Regions from separate parts of the Mycobacterium sp. ITM-2016-00316 genome, predicted to be linked through region 2. Evidence: predicted binding sites of a transcription regulator. Region 2 holds the regulator's gene; each other region holds the start of a gene.
What was found. The regulator LexA, encoded in region 2, represses DNA repair genes until DNA is damaged. The targets are predictions, from matches to a motif close to CGAACANNTGTTCG.

Region 1 (4,363 bases), 160 kb from region 2:
TCGCCCCCGGCCCGGACGGCTCCCCGCGCGCCGTCGCGCGCGCCAGCGGGTGGCGGTTGCAGCAGCAGGACACCACCGAGGTGGTGCACGCCCCGGCCCCGCCACTGCGTCCGCTGGCGCAGGCACGCAGCCGGGACATGGCCAAGGATTGGGATACCAACTACGTGCACAGCATCGACTGGCGTTGGCTGACACAACCTTTGGCCGACGGTCCCGGTGAATCCTGGTTGAGTCCCACCGTCGACGTCGTCAAGGGCGAAACGATGACACCGTTGCAGCGACTGTTCACGGTGGCCGATGACGCGAACGGGATCGGCACCAAGATCGACATCCGGCAATGGACATTTCTCAATACCGACCTGGTGGTGCACATCCACCGGGTGCCGGAGGGGCCGTGGATCGGCATCCGGGCCGAGACGAACTACGGCCCCGACGGCATCGGCACCACCCTGGGCACCCTGTTCGACGAACAGGGCCCGGTCGGCGCCATTCAACAGTCGGTGCTGGTGCGCCGCAGGCAGAGTCGCTAGCGGTCCGACTCCGACCGGAGCGCCGGCCTGGTGCGGCGTGGCGGGTCCGGCGCGGTTGTCTATGCCGGTTCCCGCCTCCGCTCAATGTCTCTGTGGAGTTTTCAAGGTGCGTGGAACGTTGGTTATGCGGCGGTGGGCAGGGTGGTCATGGTGCGTCGGGCGTGGGAGCGCAGGTGTGCCGGTTCGGGACCGGCCGGGTCATGCGGTGGGATGAACCAGGGGTGGCGGTCAGCGCCGAGGTAGACCTGCCAGCCGCCGTGGTGGATCGCGGTGTGGTGCAGTCGACACAGCAGCACCCCGTTGTCGATGCTGGTGTGCCCACCGCTGCTCCAGGGAGTGATGTGGTGGGCATCGCACCAGGACACCGGCCTGCCGCAGCCGGGGAATGCGCAGCCCCGGTCGCGGATACCCAGTGCTTTGCGCAGCGCCGGGGTGAACAGTCGCTCGGCGCGCCCGAGGTCCAGGGGTATGCCCGAGTGGTCGACGAGCACCGTGGTCAGGGTGCTGTCGCAGGCAATCAGGTCCGCGGTGCGGGTGCTGACCGGGCCGGTGAACCCCAGTGAATCCACAGCCCCCTCGGCCCCCGCTGCGGCGCCCACTGGTGCGGCGGGGCGGATGAGGGTGACGTGCGGCAGCACACCACCGCTCATCGGGCGCTGCGAGCTCGACAGGTAGGTCCGCATGATCTGACCGAACGCGTCGGCGCGGCGCCGCCCGGTCGGGCGGGGGTCCGGTGACCCGTCGGGCAGCGGGATGGGCCGGCACAGCGGATCCAGCGCGGCGAGTAGTTCCTCCGCCGTGAGCGCGTCGAGATCGAGGCTGGCCGTTACCCGCCCGTCCTCGGTCTGCACCACGGTCATGTCGTTGAGGTCGGTGTTTTCGGCGACCGGCACCGCCCCGTCGTCCTGCGGCGATGTGGCGGCTTTCGCGATGGCGATCTCGCGGGCCTTCTTGTCCACCCCGGGCGGGGTGGTCTGAATCATCAACGACGTCACCACGCCCGCCCGGTCCTGCTCGGACAACGCAACCCTGCCCGACACATGCGCGACTCCTTTGCCGATGGCGTCGGCGAATTCGATACCGACCCCGCCCAGACGCTGAGCCCGCGTCAACGCCGGCAACGTCGGCGCCGCCCGCCCCACCCGCGCCGCGCGGTACGCCGCACCGGGAGCCATGCCGCAGCTGATGAGCAGGTCGCTGCCCGTGCGCAGGTGTTTGCGCGCCGGGATCCCGACGCGCTCCGCGGCCGCAACCGCCTGGGCGATCACGTGATCGAACAGGTTGCGCAAGGTGACTGCCGCCGCCAACACCGCCAGCAGCGGTTGCTCATCGAGCACCCGCCGCGGAGAGTCCAACAGATCAAACAACCGGCGATCGGCATCGTCATCGGGCGGCGGCGCAACAGCAAGATCATCGATCAGCGCATCAATGATGGAATCGAGATGGGTGGCGTCCATAGGGATACCGACTTTCACAGAAGGTGCCCAACGGGCACGATCAGTCAATACGGCTCGCACAGTCCCGTAGGACCGTCGAACCTCGCGGCGACCGGAGTCGCGGTCTGTGCTCACCGGGTGGAGATGGGAGCAACGTCGCATTCGAACTTGTGTTCGATATTACTCCGAATCATGGCCCCGTGCAAGCACTGACATCAAGACATCGGTGACGGTTCGGATGACTTGGTGACCGACCTTCTGCCTCGCGGAGTGGGTTTGTGGTTGTCGATGAACCCATCGATCCCGGCGTCGGTCTGGCCATCGCGCAGTGGCCCGGTGACGCGCCCCGCGAGGCGCTCTCGGCGTTCCGTGTCGAGCACGGCATCTCGCGGAAATCGTTCTACGCGTGACCCAAACGGGTCAGGACCGCTGCGTACCGCACAGGAAACGTCCGGACTCGATCATGGGCTGATCAGTGTGCACGAACGGATGCACGCGATGGGCTTGGACCAGGTGCCTTCCACAGCCCCGCGCAAGGGAAATTTCAAGGATATGGGTGGCAGCTCGGCTGGTGTCAGCCCAGCACGTGATCCCCATCGGCGAGCACGCCGGTGCGCTTCCAGTACTCCACCGACCCGAACGGACTCAGCACGTAGACACCACCGTCGGGCGATTTGTACCAGGAGTGCTCGATGGACGGATGCCCCCACATCAGGGTGGCCACCTCGTCCTGAAGCTCACGGTTGTAGCGCGCATAGGCCTCGGCGGTGGGTTCGATGGTGCGCTTGCCCCGCTCGATCACCGTCCGCAGCGCCGCACCGATGTAGCGCATCTGGCATTCCAGCATGAAGATCACGCTGCCGGCGTGGGCGAGGCCGGTACCCGGCCCGGCCATCATGAAGAAGTTCGGGAATCCGTTCACCGAAACACCGTTGAAGGCGGCGGGTTTACCCTCCCAGACCGCGGATATCGGTACCCCGTCGCGGCCGATCACCTCCATCGGGCAGAGCACCTCCGAGGCGCGGAAACCGGTGGCCAACACGATGACGTCAACCTCATGGCGGCCTTCTGCGGTGCTGATCGAAGTCCCGTCGATATCGGTGATCGGATCGTTGACGAACGTCACATGCTCGCGCCGCAAGCAGCGCAACCAGCTGCCGTTGTCCTGCAACATGCGTTTGGCCATCGGCGGATAGTCCGGGGTGACCTTGGCGGCGAGATCTGGCATATCGCCGACTTGGTCCTGGATCCACTTCGCGAAGAACTCGCGCCGGGCGGCGCTGGCCTCGTTCGCGGTGCGCGGGAAGTCATGCCAATCAGGGTCCGCGCGAACCAGTTCCAGCATCTTGTCGCTGGACTGCCACATGAGCATGAAGCGATACCAGCGGGAGTACCCCGGCAGGTGACGCATCGCCCAGCGCTCACCGTCGGTGACGCTCGCGTGGTAACGCGGGTTGGGCGCCATCCACTGTGCGGTGCGCTGGAACACCACCAGGTGTTCGACCTCGTCGACGATGGCGGGGCCGATCTGGAAACCACTGGCGCCGGCGCCGATGAGGGCGACCCGCTTACCGCGCAGGTCCACCGAATGATCCCACTGGGCCGAGTGGAAGGCCGGGCCCGCAAAATCTTCCAGCCCGGGAAGATCCGGGATGAGCGGCCGGTTGAGGAAGCCGACGCCGGAAACGATCGCCGAGGCCGTCCGCTGCTCCGTCGAGCCGTCGGCATCGCGCAGGGTCACCGTCCACTGACCCGTCCGGTCATCCCACTGCGCGCGCGTCGCCTCTCGGCCCCACGAGACATGGGCGTCGATCTGGTGGTCCTTCATCACCGAGCGGAAGTAGTCGTACAACTCGGGCTGGCGAGTGTAGTAGGCGCTGAAATCGCCGACGTGCTCGAAGGAGTACGAGTAGAAGTGGCTCGCCACGTCCACCCGGCAGCCGGGATAGCTGTTCTCGAACCAGGTACCGCCGACATCGGGGTTCTTGTCGACGACCTCGAACGGAATTCCGGCCTCCTGCAACCGGATCGCAGCCAGCAGACCCGAGGCGCCGAAACCGATGATGAGCACCGAGAATCCCGGTGGCGGCGTCAGGCCGTCAGGACCGGCGATCGCGCGGGGATTGGCTCCCTGCAGGTCCATCTCCTCGATGTAGAGCGCGGCATGGTCATCAGGTACTGGCTCGCAGGCGATCCAGTCCATCAGTTCGCGGATCAGTTCGGTGCCGATCGGCGGCGTTGGTGGGCACCCGGCATCCCGCCAGGCGCAGATGGCCTCGAGCGCGAAAAAACGTAGCTGTGATTTGCTCGGCTCGTCGAGCATGCCCTGAAATTCGTTCTGCACGAACTGGACCGGCCGTATCGACCCGTGGATGAAGGACGGGTCACCGGTGATCT
Region 2 (4,363 bases):
ACGACGCCGGATGGCCTGGCCCTCATCGGTTTCCCGGGAGTCCACGACACGCGAATCCGGGTGACGACAGAACGGACAGTGCATCACCGCTCCTTTGCCGCACCGCAGGTGGACGAGATCGAATGTCTTCGAGCCTACCTGGGTGAAGCGGGGCGGCATCAACCGATCGGTGCGATGAGGGTCTGCCCGGCCTGCACCGTGCCGGTTTCGAGCTTGTTGAGCTCGCGGATGCGCTCGACCACCGGGGCCGTGGGCACATCGGGTGCCACCCGGTGTGCGATGTGTTGCAGCGTTTCACCGTCCTGCACGTAGACCACCGACAGCCGGGTGGGCATCTGCACGGGCTCCTCGATGGGGCCGCCCAACTGTGCAACCAGCCCGAGCCACAACGTGATCCCGCCGGCCAGCAGCGCCAGCAGCACCGTGGCGCCGGGGGTGATCGGGCGACGCCGGCGCGAGGCGCGCGACATCAGCACGCCGGTGCCGCGGTGGCCCAGTGGCGCACCCCCCGGACGACGCGCCGGCTGCACGCGGCGGCGGCGCACCACGACATCGCGGGGCAACGGCCACACCTCGGCGGCCGTCGACGGCTGCGCCGCGGGGGCCGGGGCATAGGCACTGTGCCGGGTGATCGGCCGAGCTTCGAGAATTGTCATCTGACTGCCTCTCCGAGTAGGTGGCGTTCGCTTCTGTGTTCGAATGCTAGTCGATCATGTGTTCGATGAATAGAACATGTGATCGAACTGTTGCGAAACGATAGACGAGGCCACCGACAAGCGATTCGGGCCGATTTCAATTGCGCACAATTTAATTGTGCAATACGCTTGCAGCGTGCAGACCGCCCGACTCGACGACCAGTTGTGCTTCGCGCTGTACTCCGCGTCGCGGGCGGTCACGGCGGCCTACCGGCCGCTGCTGGACGAACTCGGCATCACCTACCCGCAGTACCTCGTGCTGCTGGTGCTGTGGGAGGAAGAGCACTGTTCGGTCGGGCACCTGGGCCATCGCCTGCACCTCGATTCCGGCACGCTGTCGCCGCTGCTGAAGCGGCTGGAGAACAGCGGACTGGTGGTCCGGCAGCGCGCCGCCGATGACGAACGTCGCGTCGAAGTGACCGTGACGCCCGCCGGGCGAGCATTGCAGGCGCGTGCCGCCTGCATACCCGAACGGCTGCTGCGGTCGTCGAACACCTCCGAGGGTGACCTCGCGGCGCTGCGCGACGTGCTGCGCGGACTGGTGGACCACCTGGATTCCCTGCAGTGACAACACGAAAGGACCGACCATGAAGACGCTCTACACCGCGGAGGCACTCGCCACCGGCGAGGGCCGCGACGGACACGGACGCACATCGGACGGGAAGGTCGATGTGGCACTGAGCATCCCGAAGGAAATGGGCGGCTCGGGCGCGGGCACCAACCCCGAGCAGTTGTTCGCCGTCGGATACGCCGCCTGCTTCCACTCCGCGCTGCGCCTGGTCGCGCGCCAGCAGAAGGCCGACGTCTCCGATTCCGCGGTCGGCGCCCGGGTGGTGCTCGGATCCGGCGACGACGGCGCCTTCGGCCTGGCCGTCGAGCTCAGATCACCCTGCCGAACGTGGATCACGCGACGGCACAGCAGCTCGCCGAGGCCGCCCACCGGGTCTGCCCGTACTCCAACGCCACCCGCGGCAACATCGAGGTCACCCTGACGGTGGCCGATGAGTGAGCTTCCGGCCCCACCGCCGACCACCCGGGCACGCACCATCGCGCGGCTGGCCCTTGCGGGCGCCATGATCTTCGCCGGTTTCAGTCACCTGTTCTGGGCGCGCGAGGAGTTCCAGGCCCAGGTCCCCACGTGGGTGCCGATGGACGCCGACGGCGTGGTGATGGCCTCGGGCGGTGTCGAGATCACCCTCGGCGTCGGACTGGCCCTGCTGCGGCGCGACCGTGTGCTGGTCGGCCGGCTACTCGCCGCGTTCTTCGTGCTGATCTTCCCCGGCAACATCGCGCAATTCGTCAACCACGCCGACGGTTTCGGTCTCAACAGCGATACCAGCCGGTTCGTCCGCCTGCTGTTCCAGCCCGTGCTGATCGCGTGGGCACTGTGGTCGACGGCGGTGCCGCGGGGCGCAGGCGGATCCGACACGCCTCGAACACATGTTTGATTATCTGCGCGTCGGCGACTACATTCGGCGCCATGAGCGACAGCACCGAAACCCCTGAGGCACGCTCCAGCCTGACCGAGCGTCAGCGCACCATCCTGGAGGTCATCCGCACCTCCGTGACCAGTCGCGGCTATCCACCCAGCATCCGCGAGATCGGCGATGCCGTCGGCCTGACGTCGACGTCGTCGGTGGCCCATCAGCTGCGCACCCTGGAACGCAAGGGCTACCTGCGCAGGGACCCGAACCGTCCACGCGCGGTGGATGTCCGCGGTTCCGACGAAATGGTGACCCCGGTCGTGGCCACCGATGTCACCGGCTCGGACGCCCTGCCCGAACCCACCTTCGTCCCGGTTCTCGGCAGGATCGCCGCGGGCGGGCCCATCCTGGCCGAACAGGCTGTCGAGGAGGTCTTCCCGCTCCCCCGCGAGTTGGTCGGCGAGGGGTCACTGTTCCTGCTGAAGGTGGTCGGCGAGTCCATGATCGACGCCGCCATCTGCGACGGTGACTGGGTGGTCATCCGTCAGCAGAACGTCGCCGACAACGGTGACATCGTCGCGGCGATGATCGATGGTGAAGCCACCGTCAAGACCTTCAAGCGCACCCGGGGTCAGGTGTGGCTGATGCCGCACAACCCGGCGTTCGACCCCATCGACGGTAACGACGCGGTCGTGCTCGGCAAGGTCGTCACCGTCATCCGCAAGATCTGAGGACGCTCAGTCCGCCCGGACGAATCCGTTCGTCCGGGCGAAGTCCTCACTGGCGAACCAGATCTCGGCCTCGGTATCGCGATATCCCGGGCTACCCGGAGCCCAGTACAGCCCGGTCTTGGTATCTGCCTTGATCGGATAGCCCTCCGGCGCGCGGTAGCGGTCACCGGTGGCGAGCCGCATCGAGGTCCAGCCGGCGTCCTCGGGCTCCTCGTCCTGGATCGCGGCGTGGCGGCCACTGGGAAAATCGGGCTCGTACTCGGGTACGACCATGGTCGGTGGATCGAACTGCCCCGCCGACGTCTCGGGAAGAGTTTCGATGCGCGTGGGCGCGGTGTCGACCGCATCCGGATCATGGTCGAAACTCAGCGGCTCCTCCTGCGGCGCACGCAGTTCCTCGAGCTCATCGCCCTCGACGTCGTGATCGTCGGAGCCGTACTCATCGGAGCCGTACTCGCCGGGTTCCTCGTCGTACTCGTAGTCCTCGTCACCGGATTCGTCATCGGCGGCGCCGGAATCGTTGCCGGTGCCGGTGTCGCCGGGGAGCACCGACGCCCACGGGCTCTGCGGCGTGTAGACGGCCGGTTCGGGCCGGCTGGGATAGCCGGACTCGAAGCGGTCCTCGTACCCGCCGTCGTAGCCGCGCTCGTAGGGGTCGTCGCCGAACTCGTCATCCTCGCGGGGGCGCCGGTTGCGCAGTACGGCGATGGCGACCAGCGCGATCACACCCACCAGCGGGATCAGGCCCAGCAGCCACCACCACGGCGAGGAGTACCACTTGTCGCCGCTGCCCGAGCCGCCGCCGGTGGCTCCCGGCGCGTCGGCCGGCGCCTCCGGCGCGTCCGCACCGGGGACCTCCAGGCCCGCGAGCTGAGACTGCAGGCCGGCGGGCTCGGTGCTGAAGGTGTTGGTCGCCTTGTCCCACGAGATCGACCCGCCGTTGAACTGCTGGCTGATGACGGTGCCGTTCTCGGTTTGATCGCCCTTCGGCGCACCGAGTTCACCCGTCGCCCCACCGAGCTTCTCCCAGGCCGCGTTCATCGCACCGCGCACGATCACCGCACCGAAATCGGGCGTCCAGAAGATCACCGGCTTGTCCGCGGCGGCGAAGGTCGCCACCCGGCTCTGCGGTGTCAGCCCGCCGTCGGCCTCACTGGCGGTGGGGAACCCGAGGTCCCCGGTCGGTCCGCCGACACTCTCGTATTTGGCCAGCACCTGACCGGTGACCACATTGGCCCCGGTGTCCGGGCGGTAGAAGATCTTGCCGCCGGCGTAGTTCTGCCCGACCCCGTCGGCGCCGATCGCGTACTGCGCGCCCTCCTCGGCCCCCAGCGGGCCCAGCGCACCGCCGGCGGCCCGGCGGGCGGCGGCGATGGACGAGGTGGCGTCCGAGGGGACCTCGATGGCCCCGAGCTGACCTGCCAGCTCGGGCGGCACCGTGGTGAAGGCCTTGGTCTTGCGATCCCAGGAGATCTCACCGCCGGTGAACTTCTGGGTGACGGTGTCGCCGTTG
Region 3 (4,363 bases), 2.0 Mb from region 2:
CCCAGCACAATGTGATCCCCGAACCGCCGTGTCCGTAGTTGTGCACCACTCGTGCGCCGGATCTCAACCTCCCACTCTCCTCGAGCCGGACGGTCGGACGCCCGGGTCGCAGTCCGACGACCTGCCCGAGCACTCGAGCGTCGCGTAACGCGGGCACCAGGTCGGCACACCGCGCCAGGATCGCCGCGCCGACGGCCGGGTCGACCGTGGTGTCCCATTGCCCCTCGTCCAGGGTGCCGCCCACAATGCAGTCCTCGCTCCGTGGATGCACGTAGGCGCGGCCGCCCGGATGCCCCTCGTCGCGGACCGACATCGTCAGGCCGGGATTGCTGACCCGCAGGATCTGACCCCGCACCGGGTACACCGAGGGATCGTCGACCAGTTCGCCCGCGCCGAGGCCGGCACAATTGATCACGACATCGGCGTCGTCGCCCACCTCGTCCAGTGACCGCAGCAGCCGCTGGGCCACCTGCCCACCGAGGTCGCGGAACCGGGCGCCCAGCCATGGCAGGTAACGGGGCATCTCCGCCAACGGCACCGTGTAGCGCAACCCGTACGGGTAACCCGGCGGGAGCTCGTGTGTATCGGCGGGCCGGACCTTGCCGACGGCGGCCGTCCACGCGGGCTCGCCCGGCGGCTCCCGATAGAGGCTGAGCGACTCGCGCATGACCACCCCCGGGACGAGCGCCGCGGCCTGCTCGGCCAGCACATCGAAAGTATGCGCGCCCCAACTCGATACGCGCTCCCACGGTGCGACATGGGTCGGGAACCACACCGCCGCCGCCACTGCCGAGGTCGTGGACATGGCGCCTTCGGCGGTCACCATCCGTACCTCGTGGCCGGCCTCCAGCAGCGAGATGGCCGTGGTCAGCCCGCTGATCCCGGAGCCGACCACGACGGCCCGCAGCGATGTGGTCACGGTTCGAAGTTACCCGTTCGAATCGATCATGGCCTGGTGTTCTCACGAATCACGTTTGTCGTCAGTGACTTTCGTGATTCGCTCGAACTCCGCGACCACAAGTGCGGTTCGTGGTGGCGGGTCTGGCGGCGTGTTGCTCCCCGCCGGACCCGCCTGCGTGGGCGGTGTTCACTGTGTAGTTGTCAAGGTGCCGTGCGAGTTTGGTTATGCGGCGGTGGGTAGATCGGTCATGGTGCGTCGGGCATGGGATCGCAGGTGCGCCGGTTCGGGTTCATCCGGGCGGTGCGGCGGGATGAACCAGGGGTGGCGGTCGGCGCCGAGGTAGACCTGCCAGCCGCCGTGGTGGATCGCGGTGTGGTGCAGTCGGCACAGCAGGACGCCGTTGTCGATGCTGGTGTAGCCTCCGCTGCTCCAGGGTGTGATGTGGTGGGCGTCGCACCACGACACCGGTCTTCCGCAGCCGGGGTGCGCGCATCCACGGTCGCGGACGGCCAATCCTTTCCGGATGGCGGGTGTGAACAGCCGCTCGGCGCGCCCGACGTCCAGCGGGGCGCCGGCGGCGTCGACGATCACCGAGGTCAGGGTGCTGTCACAGGTGATGAGGTCCGCGGTGCGGGTGCTGACGGGACCACCGAAGCCGAGAAAGTCCACGCCTGGTGTTGCGGCGGGGCGGATCACGGTGACATGCGGCAGCACACCACCGCTCATCGGGCGCTGCGCGCCCGACAGGTAGGTTCGTATGATCTGCCCGAACGCGTCGGCGCGGCGGCGCCCGGTCGGGCGTGGGTCCGGTGATCCGTCGGGCAGCGGGATGGGCCGGCACAGCGGATCCAGCGCGGCCAACAGTTCCTCTGCCGTGAGCGCGTCGAGATCCAAGCTGGCCGCGACCCGCCCGTCCTCGGTCTGCACCACGGTCATGTCGTTGAGGTCGGTGTTTTCGGCGACCGGCACCGCCCCGTCGTCGAGCGGAGCGGCGGCGGTTCTGTCGATGGCGATCTCGCGGGCCTTCTTATCGACACCCGAGGGGGTGGTCTGGATCATCAGCGTCGTCACCACGCCCGCCCGGTCCTGCTCGGACAGGGCGACCCGGCTGCTGACGTGAGCGACTCCTTTACCGATGGCGTCGGCGAACTCGATACCGATCCCACCGAGGCGCTGCAACTGCGTCAACGCCGGCAGCGTGTGTGCCGCCCGCCCGACCCGCGCGGCCCGGTGCGCCGCGCCCGGCGCCACACCCAGACTGGTGAGCAGATCAGCGCCCGTGCGCAGGTGCGTGCGTGGCGGGATCCCGGCCCGCTCCGCGGCCGCAACCGCTTGGGCGATCACATGATCGACCAGATTGCGCAAGGTGACCGCGGCCGCCAGCACCGCGAGCAAGGGCTGTTCATCAACGATCCGGCGCGGACTGTCGAGCAGATGACACAACCGGCGATCAGCGTCGTCCTCGGGTGCAGGCACCGGAGTGAGGTCATCAATCAACGCATCAACAAAGGTGTCGAGATCAGTGGCGTCCATAGGGATACCGACTTTCACAGAAGGTGCCCAACGGGGCACGATCAGTCACAACGGTCCGCACAGCCCGAAAGGGGCCATCGAACCTCGCGGCGACCGGAGTCGCGGTCTGTGCTCACCGGATGGTGATGGGAGCAACGTCGCATTCGAACTTGTGTTCGATGCTACGCCGAATCAAGGCCCCGCGCAAGGGACATTTTGAGGACATCGGTGACAGATTGAAGGGGCTTGGTGGTGACGCTGATCATGGTCAAGCGCAATGTCCCGCAGAACCATCCGCGCTGTCGCTGCGCCGGATGTCCCATGGCTGAAACGCCTCGCCGGACCTGAATCTTGGGCGGCGCCACGGGCGCGAAACTCCGAAACACTGCTCACCGCCGAGGAGCGTGGACCGCGACCGCACTCACCGCTCATCGGCCTGGAGGCCGAGGTAGCGATCCAGGTCCAGCAGACAGTGAGTGCCGAGCTACTCCGAGTCCTTGGCGGCGCTGGACTCCGACGTGGTGGATCCGCTCTTGTCGCCACCCGACTGTGAGTCAGAGCGCGACGACGTCCCGCCACCGGTGAGTTTCTTGACAGTACGGCCGACGTTGTCGCGGAAGTCCTTAATGCCCTGCCGGATTCCGGCGGCCGGGTCCTTCTTCGCGGGCTTGGCCGGCTTGGTGGTCTCTGTCTGGTCGCTGATGGCATCAGCCTCGGTGTCAGTGACTTCGGCGTCGGCGGCAGGGGTGACGGCCTCGGTCGGCTCCGGCGTCTCGACGACCGTCTCGGTGTCGGGCGTGACGGTCTCGACGACCGGCTCGACGGCGGTGTCCAGGGGGTCTTCGTCTGCGGTGTCGGTGGTGGTTTCGGTGACCGCGGTATCGGTTCCGATGGCACTCTCGTCGCGGCCGGTGGACAGGCTGATCAAGCTCGCGTTGGTGTCGGGGACCGTGGTGGTGACGATATCGTTCGGCGTCTTGATGTCGCGGACCCGCGGCGGCTGGCCCCACGGGGTGAGCAGGCCCGGCGCCGGGATGTACTGCCCTTCCCTGCCGGGCAGGATCGGGCCGAGGTCCCCGTAGCCACCGAAGAGCAGGCCGTCGATCACGTGGAATGGCGCCTTCACGATCGCCTCGATGAACGGCTCGATACGCCAGGTGGTCATCGAGTAGAAGATCTCGGAGTGGGCCTGGCCGGCGCCCCCGATGGCGCTCAGCAGCGGCCCGACGAGGCGGATGAAGGCGTATTCGACGAGGTCGGGGATCTGGCGAATCTGGTCGCCGAGCACCGGGAAGTTGCGGGCCACAGCCTCGGCGACCGCATCATTGAGCGGCCCGATGAGCAGCGGCGTGATCGGCGCAAAGACCATGTTGGCGACCATGGCGTAGTTCCAGTGGGTCAGGTCGGCGTCGGGCCACTGCTCCTCGACGGTCCACCAGATGTCGGGAACCTTTCGCACCAGGCCGTCGATGCTCTGTTCGACCGCGGCGCGGGCGCCGTTGCCGATGAGCTGCAGGTCCTGGAACAGCCCGGCCGGCATCACATCGGTGCTGACGACGCGCGGCGTGTCGGCGATGGCACGAATCTCCGGTGTCACGGTCACGGGGGTCAGCGCGATGGCGCCGGCGCTGGCAAGAACAACGCCCGTGGTGAGGGTCTGTCGAAACACCTTGTTGGCCATACCTTTAGTGACTCCTGCGTCGAATGCGATAGTTTGCCGTCGCAAACGCTAGCCGAGCCCGCGGCGAAAATGTGGGCTCCCTTTTGGCCCCCTGTGCGGTCGCTGTTCGCGTGGTTGCGAGCGAAACCTGTGCGACCTCGTTTATGGTTCGGCTGTGCCTGATTTTGATCGACGCAGCGCCTTGTTCATGTTGGGACTGGGTGCGGCTGCTGCCGCGCTGCCCTCTCCGGCAGCCCATGCCGAGCCCGTTCCCGGTGACTTCCCGCCAG
Region 4 (4,363 bases), 2.7 Mb from region 2:
CCGGTCGATCACGGCAAGGCCACCCGCGAACTCGGCTGGCAGCCGGCGCCGGTGGAAGATTCCATTCGCGAGGCCGCCCGGTTCTGGGTGGGACTGCGTGCGGCCAAGCGCCAAAAGGCGGGCTGACCGTTCGAGGTTCGGTACTAGCGTGGTGACACATGACCGCCGATGACCACGTGCGCGTCGATCTGACCGGCGCGCCGCAGACCATGCTCGCCACGCTGTACGCCAAGGCACTGGATGCCGACTTGCCGCGGCCCATTCTCAACGACCGCTGGGCCAAACAGGCCGTCGCGGGTATCGACTACGACTGGACGCAGACCACCATCACCCCGCGGCGGTCCCCGGCCGTCACCACCCGCTCGGCGCACTTCGACATCTGGGTGCGCCAGTTCCTGGCGGTCCATCCGAAAGCCACTGTGCTGCATCTCGGTTGCGGACTGGACAGTAGATACTTCCGGGTGGCGCCGGGGCCGGGCGTGCAGTGGTACGACATCGACTACCCGGAGGTCGCCGAGTTGCGCGGCCGACTGCTGCCGGCCGGTGGAGAGGGCTATCACGTGGTACCCGCCTCTGTCACCGATCCGGCGTGGCTGCGTGACGTCCCGGTCGGGGCGCCGGTGCTGGCCATCGGGGAGGGCCTGACGATGTATCTCACCGAGGCCGACGGTCTCGATCTGCTCAACCGGGTCGTCGAGCATTGCGGCACCGGGGAATTGCAGTTCGACGCCTTCAATTCGCTGGGTATCAGATCGCAGTGGTCCAATTCGGTGGTGCGTCGTTCGGGTGCCACCCTGCGCTGGGCGGTCAACGGTCCCGATGACATCCTGCGGAATGTCCCCGGCACGCGGCTGCTGGCCTGGGTATCCCCTTTTGACACTGTGGCTTTCGATCTGGTGCGTCCGGCCTACCGGCTGCTGGCAAACGCGATGTCGAGGGTGTCGGTATTGCGTTATATGGCGCAATACCACCGCTATTCGTTCTGAGGCAGTCACGGGTCGTTGTCCTGTCCGTCGGGTTGTGGTGGTGGGAAGAGTTCTTCGGGGTGGAAGTGGTGGTTGAGGGTGTCGGCGCCGGTGTCCATCAGTGGTGGTGGGTGCCAGTGCACGCGGCCGGTGACGGGGTCGATGGTGTTGGTCCAGCCCAGTTCGGCGAGTTGGTTGTCGGGTCCGCAGCCCAGTCCGAGGTCGGGTGCGTCGGTGAGTCCGCCGTTGTTCCAGCTGGGGTTGGCGTGGTGGGCCTGGCAGCGGCACGCTGCTTGGGTGCAGCCGGGTCGGGTGCAGCCGCGGTCGCGGTTGTAGAGCAGTAGTCGTTGGGCTTTGGTGGCCAACCGTTTGGAGCGGCCCATGTAGAGCGGTTCGGCGGTGTGGTGGCGGTAGACGATCAGGTAGTGGTGGGCGTGTTCGGCCAGCCGGATCAGATCGCGCATGGGCATGAGGGTGCCCGCGCCGGTGACCGCGATCCCGGCGCCGGCCTCCAGTTCTTTGAGCGTGGTGGAGACGACCAGGGTGACGGGTAGGCCGTTGTGTTGCCCGAGGCGCTTGGACATCAGGGTGTCGCGTAGGACGGCTTTGATGGCGTCGTGGTTGCGTTGGGACTGGGTGCGGGGGTCGCGCAGAAATTCGTCGGGGTCCCACGTGGGCGGCGGGCCGGCGGGCCCGGGCACCTCGAACTCGACCTCGGTCTGAGGCTGGGGCTCAACCTCCGATTCGGGCTCAACCTCCGGTTTGACCTCTGCTGATGCGGCCTCTGCCTCTGTCTCGCCTTCTGTCTCTGTCTCGCCTTCGTCCTCGTCCTCGTCCACACCCTCGTCCTCGGGTTCGGTGTCGGGTTCGACAGGGTCTTCGTCGAGTGGGTTGGGGTCGGGATTGTTTTGGGGCTTTTCGTCGTCGGGGTTGTTGATGCCCGGTCGTGCCCAGACGTCGAGGATGGTGCGTAGGTAGGCGGCGAATTCGGCGTCCACCCAGCCCGACACTTTGGCCATACCGTCGACGTCTTGGGGACCGATGCTCAGCCCGCGCCGGTGTCGTGCCGGGTCGGGGCCATCGCCGTCGGGGTTGATCAGAGCCAGCGCGTGATCGGCGGCTTTCTGCAGCGTTTCGGGGGTGTTGGTGGCGGCGATATCGACCAGTGTGGATTCCAGTTGCCCGCGCGCGGTGGCATCCAGGTAGGCGGAGGCCTTGTTCAGCGTGGTGCGGATGATGGTGATGTGCCCGGTGGTGATCCTGCCGGCGGCCAGTGCGGCCGCGCACGCCGCCAGCACTGGTTCCAGGACTTCGCCGGTCATGGTGTGCCGCGGCCCGAGGTCGCGGGCGGCGGTGATGCGCCGGGCGGCTTCGGTGGCGCTGAGGCGGTCGCGGGTGGTCAGTACGTCGGTCCAGGTTTTGCCGCCGATCTCGTGCGGGGTGGCCCGGTCCATCAGGGCGGCCAGGATGCGGTGATCGACGGCGGTGTCGGCGCGGGCCTGCTGCTCACGCTCAGACAGCAGTGCCAGCAGTTCGGCGGTGTCGAACATGGTGAAGTCGGCGTCCAGCAGCGCCTTGACGGAGGCGGCGCGATCGGACAGCGCGTGCTGCACCGCATCCCGACCACCGGCCACATCGCTGTTCATGACTCGAACATACGTGCGATCACCGACAAGAAACCCGACAAAGTGACCGGTGTGATCAATGAGTCCAAAGAAATTTCTGGGACTCGGCTGTCGCTCGAAAGTCGCTCATAGGCGGGCACTTTCGAGGTGGAGCTATCCGGAGACTCGGGGCGAGAACGACGGGAGGGAAGCCCGGATCGGGCGCCCTCCCGCCGTCTACGCTCAGGTGTCGACCGGCCCTCGCGTCCCGAGAATCGGTTGCCGCCGACCCCCGCCGTTGAAGTCGGGGCACCACGGCGAGTGGCCGCGTTCGTCTCGCCAGACGATCTGCAGACCCCGGATCGGGCCGCCGCGGAACGCCACCGCCCATCCCATGTGGACGTCCGGGTGGGTCACCTCGACGAACTCCGCACACGAATCGTCCGGAAACGTCATGGTGTCGCCGGGCGCGGGCTCGACCTCGTGCACCATGTAGTGCGCCATCTCGTTCAGCAGTTGCGTGGAGCGCGCGGGCGGAAGGCCCGTGATGAGCAGTTCGGGCAGGCCGGCCTCGCTCAGCCCGGCGGTGTACGCGAACGGCGGGTCGGCCTCGACATACTGCACCGCCCAGCCGTTCTGCATGACGACGCCCCGCAGCACGTCGAGGTAGTCCTGCCGGGTTGCCCCCGGATGATCGCATTGCCAGCACATGGTGTGCCCCTTTCGTCGGTCTTGGCAGACACGATGCGCCGCACCACCGACAACCCGGCCTGGCAGAATCACTGGGTGTCCACCATCAATGGTCGTGTCTCGCACTGGTTCGACAAGATGCCGTCGCTGCGGCCACGGCTGCCAGGGGATCGCGACGCCGATGTCTGCATCGTCGGCGCCGGCTACACCGGTCTGTGGACGGCCTACTACCTCAAGAAGGCCGACCCGTCGCTGCGGATCACCGTGCTGGAGGCTCGCTTCGCCGGCTTCGGCGCATCGGGCCGAAACGGTGGCTGGCTGTCCGGACTTGTTCCCGGCGATCGCAATCGGATGGCGAAAACCTATGGCCGCGAAAAGGTTCTGGCCTGGCAACGGGCGCTCAACGAGTCCGTCGACGAGGTCATCGAGGTGGCCGACCGGGAAGGGATCGACGCCGGTGCGGCCAAGGGCGGCAACCTGGAGATCGCCCGGAACCCCGCGCAGGCGGCGCGATTGGCTGCGAGTGTCGCCGAAGAGCGCCGCTGGTGCAACGATGTCGTCGAACTCACCAAAGAGCAGGCAGCGCAACGCATCAACATCGATGGGCTGGTCTCGGCCTATCACAGCCCGGACTGCGCGCGCATCCAGCCGGCCGCGCTGGCCGCCGGGCTGGCCGACACCGTCGAACGCCTCGGGGTCACCATCCACGAACAGTCCGCGGTCATCGAGATCCAGCAGGGCAGGGCCGTCACCAGGACCGGCACCGTGCGCGCGCCGATCGTGCTGCGGGCCACCGAGGGCTTCACGCCCGCGCTTCCCGGACTGCGCAGGCGCTGGCTGCCGATGAACAGCTCGATGATCGCCACCGACCCGATCCCCGCTCATATCTGGGACGAAATCGGTTGGCAGGGACGCGAAACCGTAGGCGACACCGCGCACGGATTCTTCTACGCGCAGCGGACCGTCGATGACCGCATCGCCATCGGCGGGCGCAGCGTGCCCTACCGGTTCGGGTCACGCACCGATCAGGACGGTCAGGTGCCCGCCCGCACCATCCGTCTGCTGGCCGACGTGCTGCACTCGATCCTGCCGCAGGTCCGCGAC

Region 1: a site for LexA is predicted at 2,130-2,143, ahead of C6A86_RS10825 (HNH endonuclease signature motif containing protein). Genes of this name have one in related genera too.
Region 3: a site for LexA is predicted at 2,579-2,592, ahead of C6A86_RS02140 (HNH endonuclease signature motif containing protein). Genes of this name have one in related genera too.
Region 4: a site for LexA is predicted at 2,616-2,629, ahead of C6A86_RS27490 (DUF222 domain-containing protein). Genes of this name have one in related genera too.

The regions. Positions count from the first base shown of each region.
Region 1 is NZ_CP134398.1:2,259,172-2,263,534, reverse strand. Features, by position in the region: gene C6A86_RS10830 (thioesterase family protein) at 1-530, shown strand, start outside; gene C6A86_RS10825 (HNH endonuclease signature motif containing protein) at 653-1,987, opposite strand; gene C6A86_RS10820 (hypothetical protein) at 2,245-2,376, shown strand; gene C6A86_RS10815 (NAD(P)/FAD-dependent oxidoreductase) at 2,541-4,363, opposite strand, start outside.
Region 2 is NZ_CP134398.1:2,421,011-2,425,373, reverse strand. Features, by position in the region: gene nrdR (transcriptional regulator NrdR) at 1-84, opposite strand, end outside; gene C6A86_RS11640 (LysM peptidoglycan-binding domain-containing protein) at 159-656, opposite strand; gene C6A86_RS11635 (MarR family winged helix-turn-helix transcriptional regulator) at 832-1,263, shown strand; partial or broken gene C6A86_RS11630 (organic hydroperoxide resistance protein) at 1,283-1,704, shown strand; gene C6A86_RS11625 (hypothetical protein) at 1,697-2,143, shown strand; gene lexA (transcriptional repressor LexA) at 2,176-2,850, shown strand; gene C6A86_RS11615 (hypothetical protein) at 2,857-4,363, opposite strand, start outside.
Region 3 is NZ_CP134398.1:467,500-471,862, forward strand. Features, by position in the region: gene C6A86_RS02135 (FAD-dependent oxidoreductase) at 1-919, opposite strand, end outside; gene C6A86_RS02140 (HNH endonuclease signature motif containing protein) at 1,124-2,434, opposite strand; gene C6A86_RS02145 (hypothetical protein) at 2,898-4,094, opposite strand; gene C6A86_RS02150 (family 16 glycosylhydrolase) at 4,282-4,363, shown strand, end outside.
Region 4 is NZ_CP134398.1:5,669,479-5,673,841, reverse strand. Features, by position in the region: gene C6A86_RS27500 (NAD-dependent epimerase/dehydratase family protein) at 1-126, shown strand, start outside; gene C6A86_RS27495 (class I SAM-dependent methyltransferase) at 159-986, shown strand; gene C6A86_RS27490 (DUF222 domain-containing protein) at 992-2,611, opposite strand; gene C6A86_RS27485 (DUF4262 domain-containing protein) at 2,813-3,280, opposite strand; gene C6A86_RS27480 (FAD-binding oxidoreductase) at 3,314-4,363, shown strand, end outside.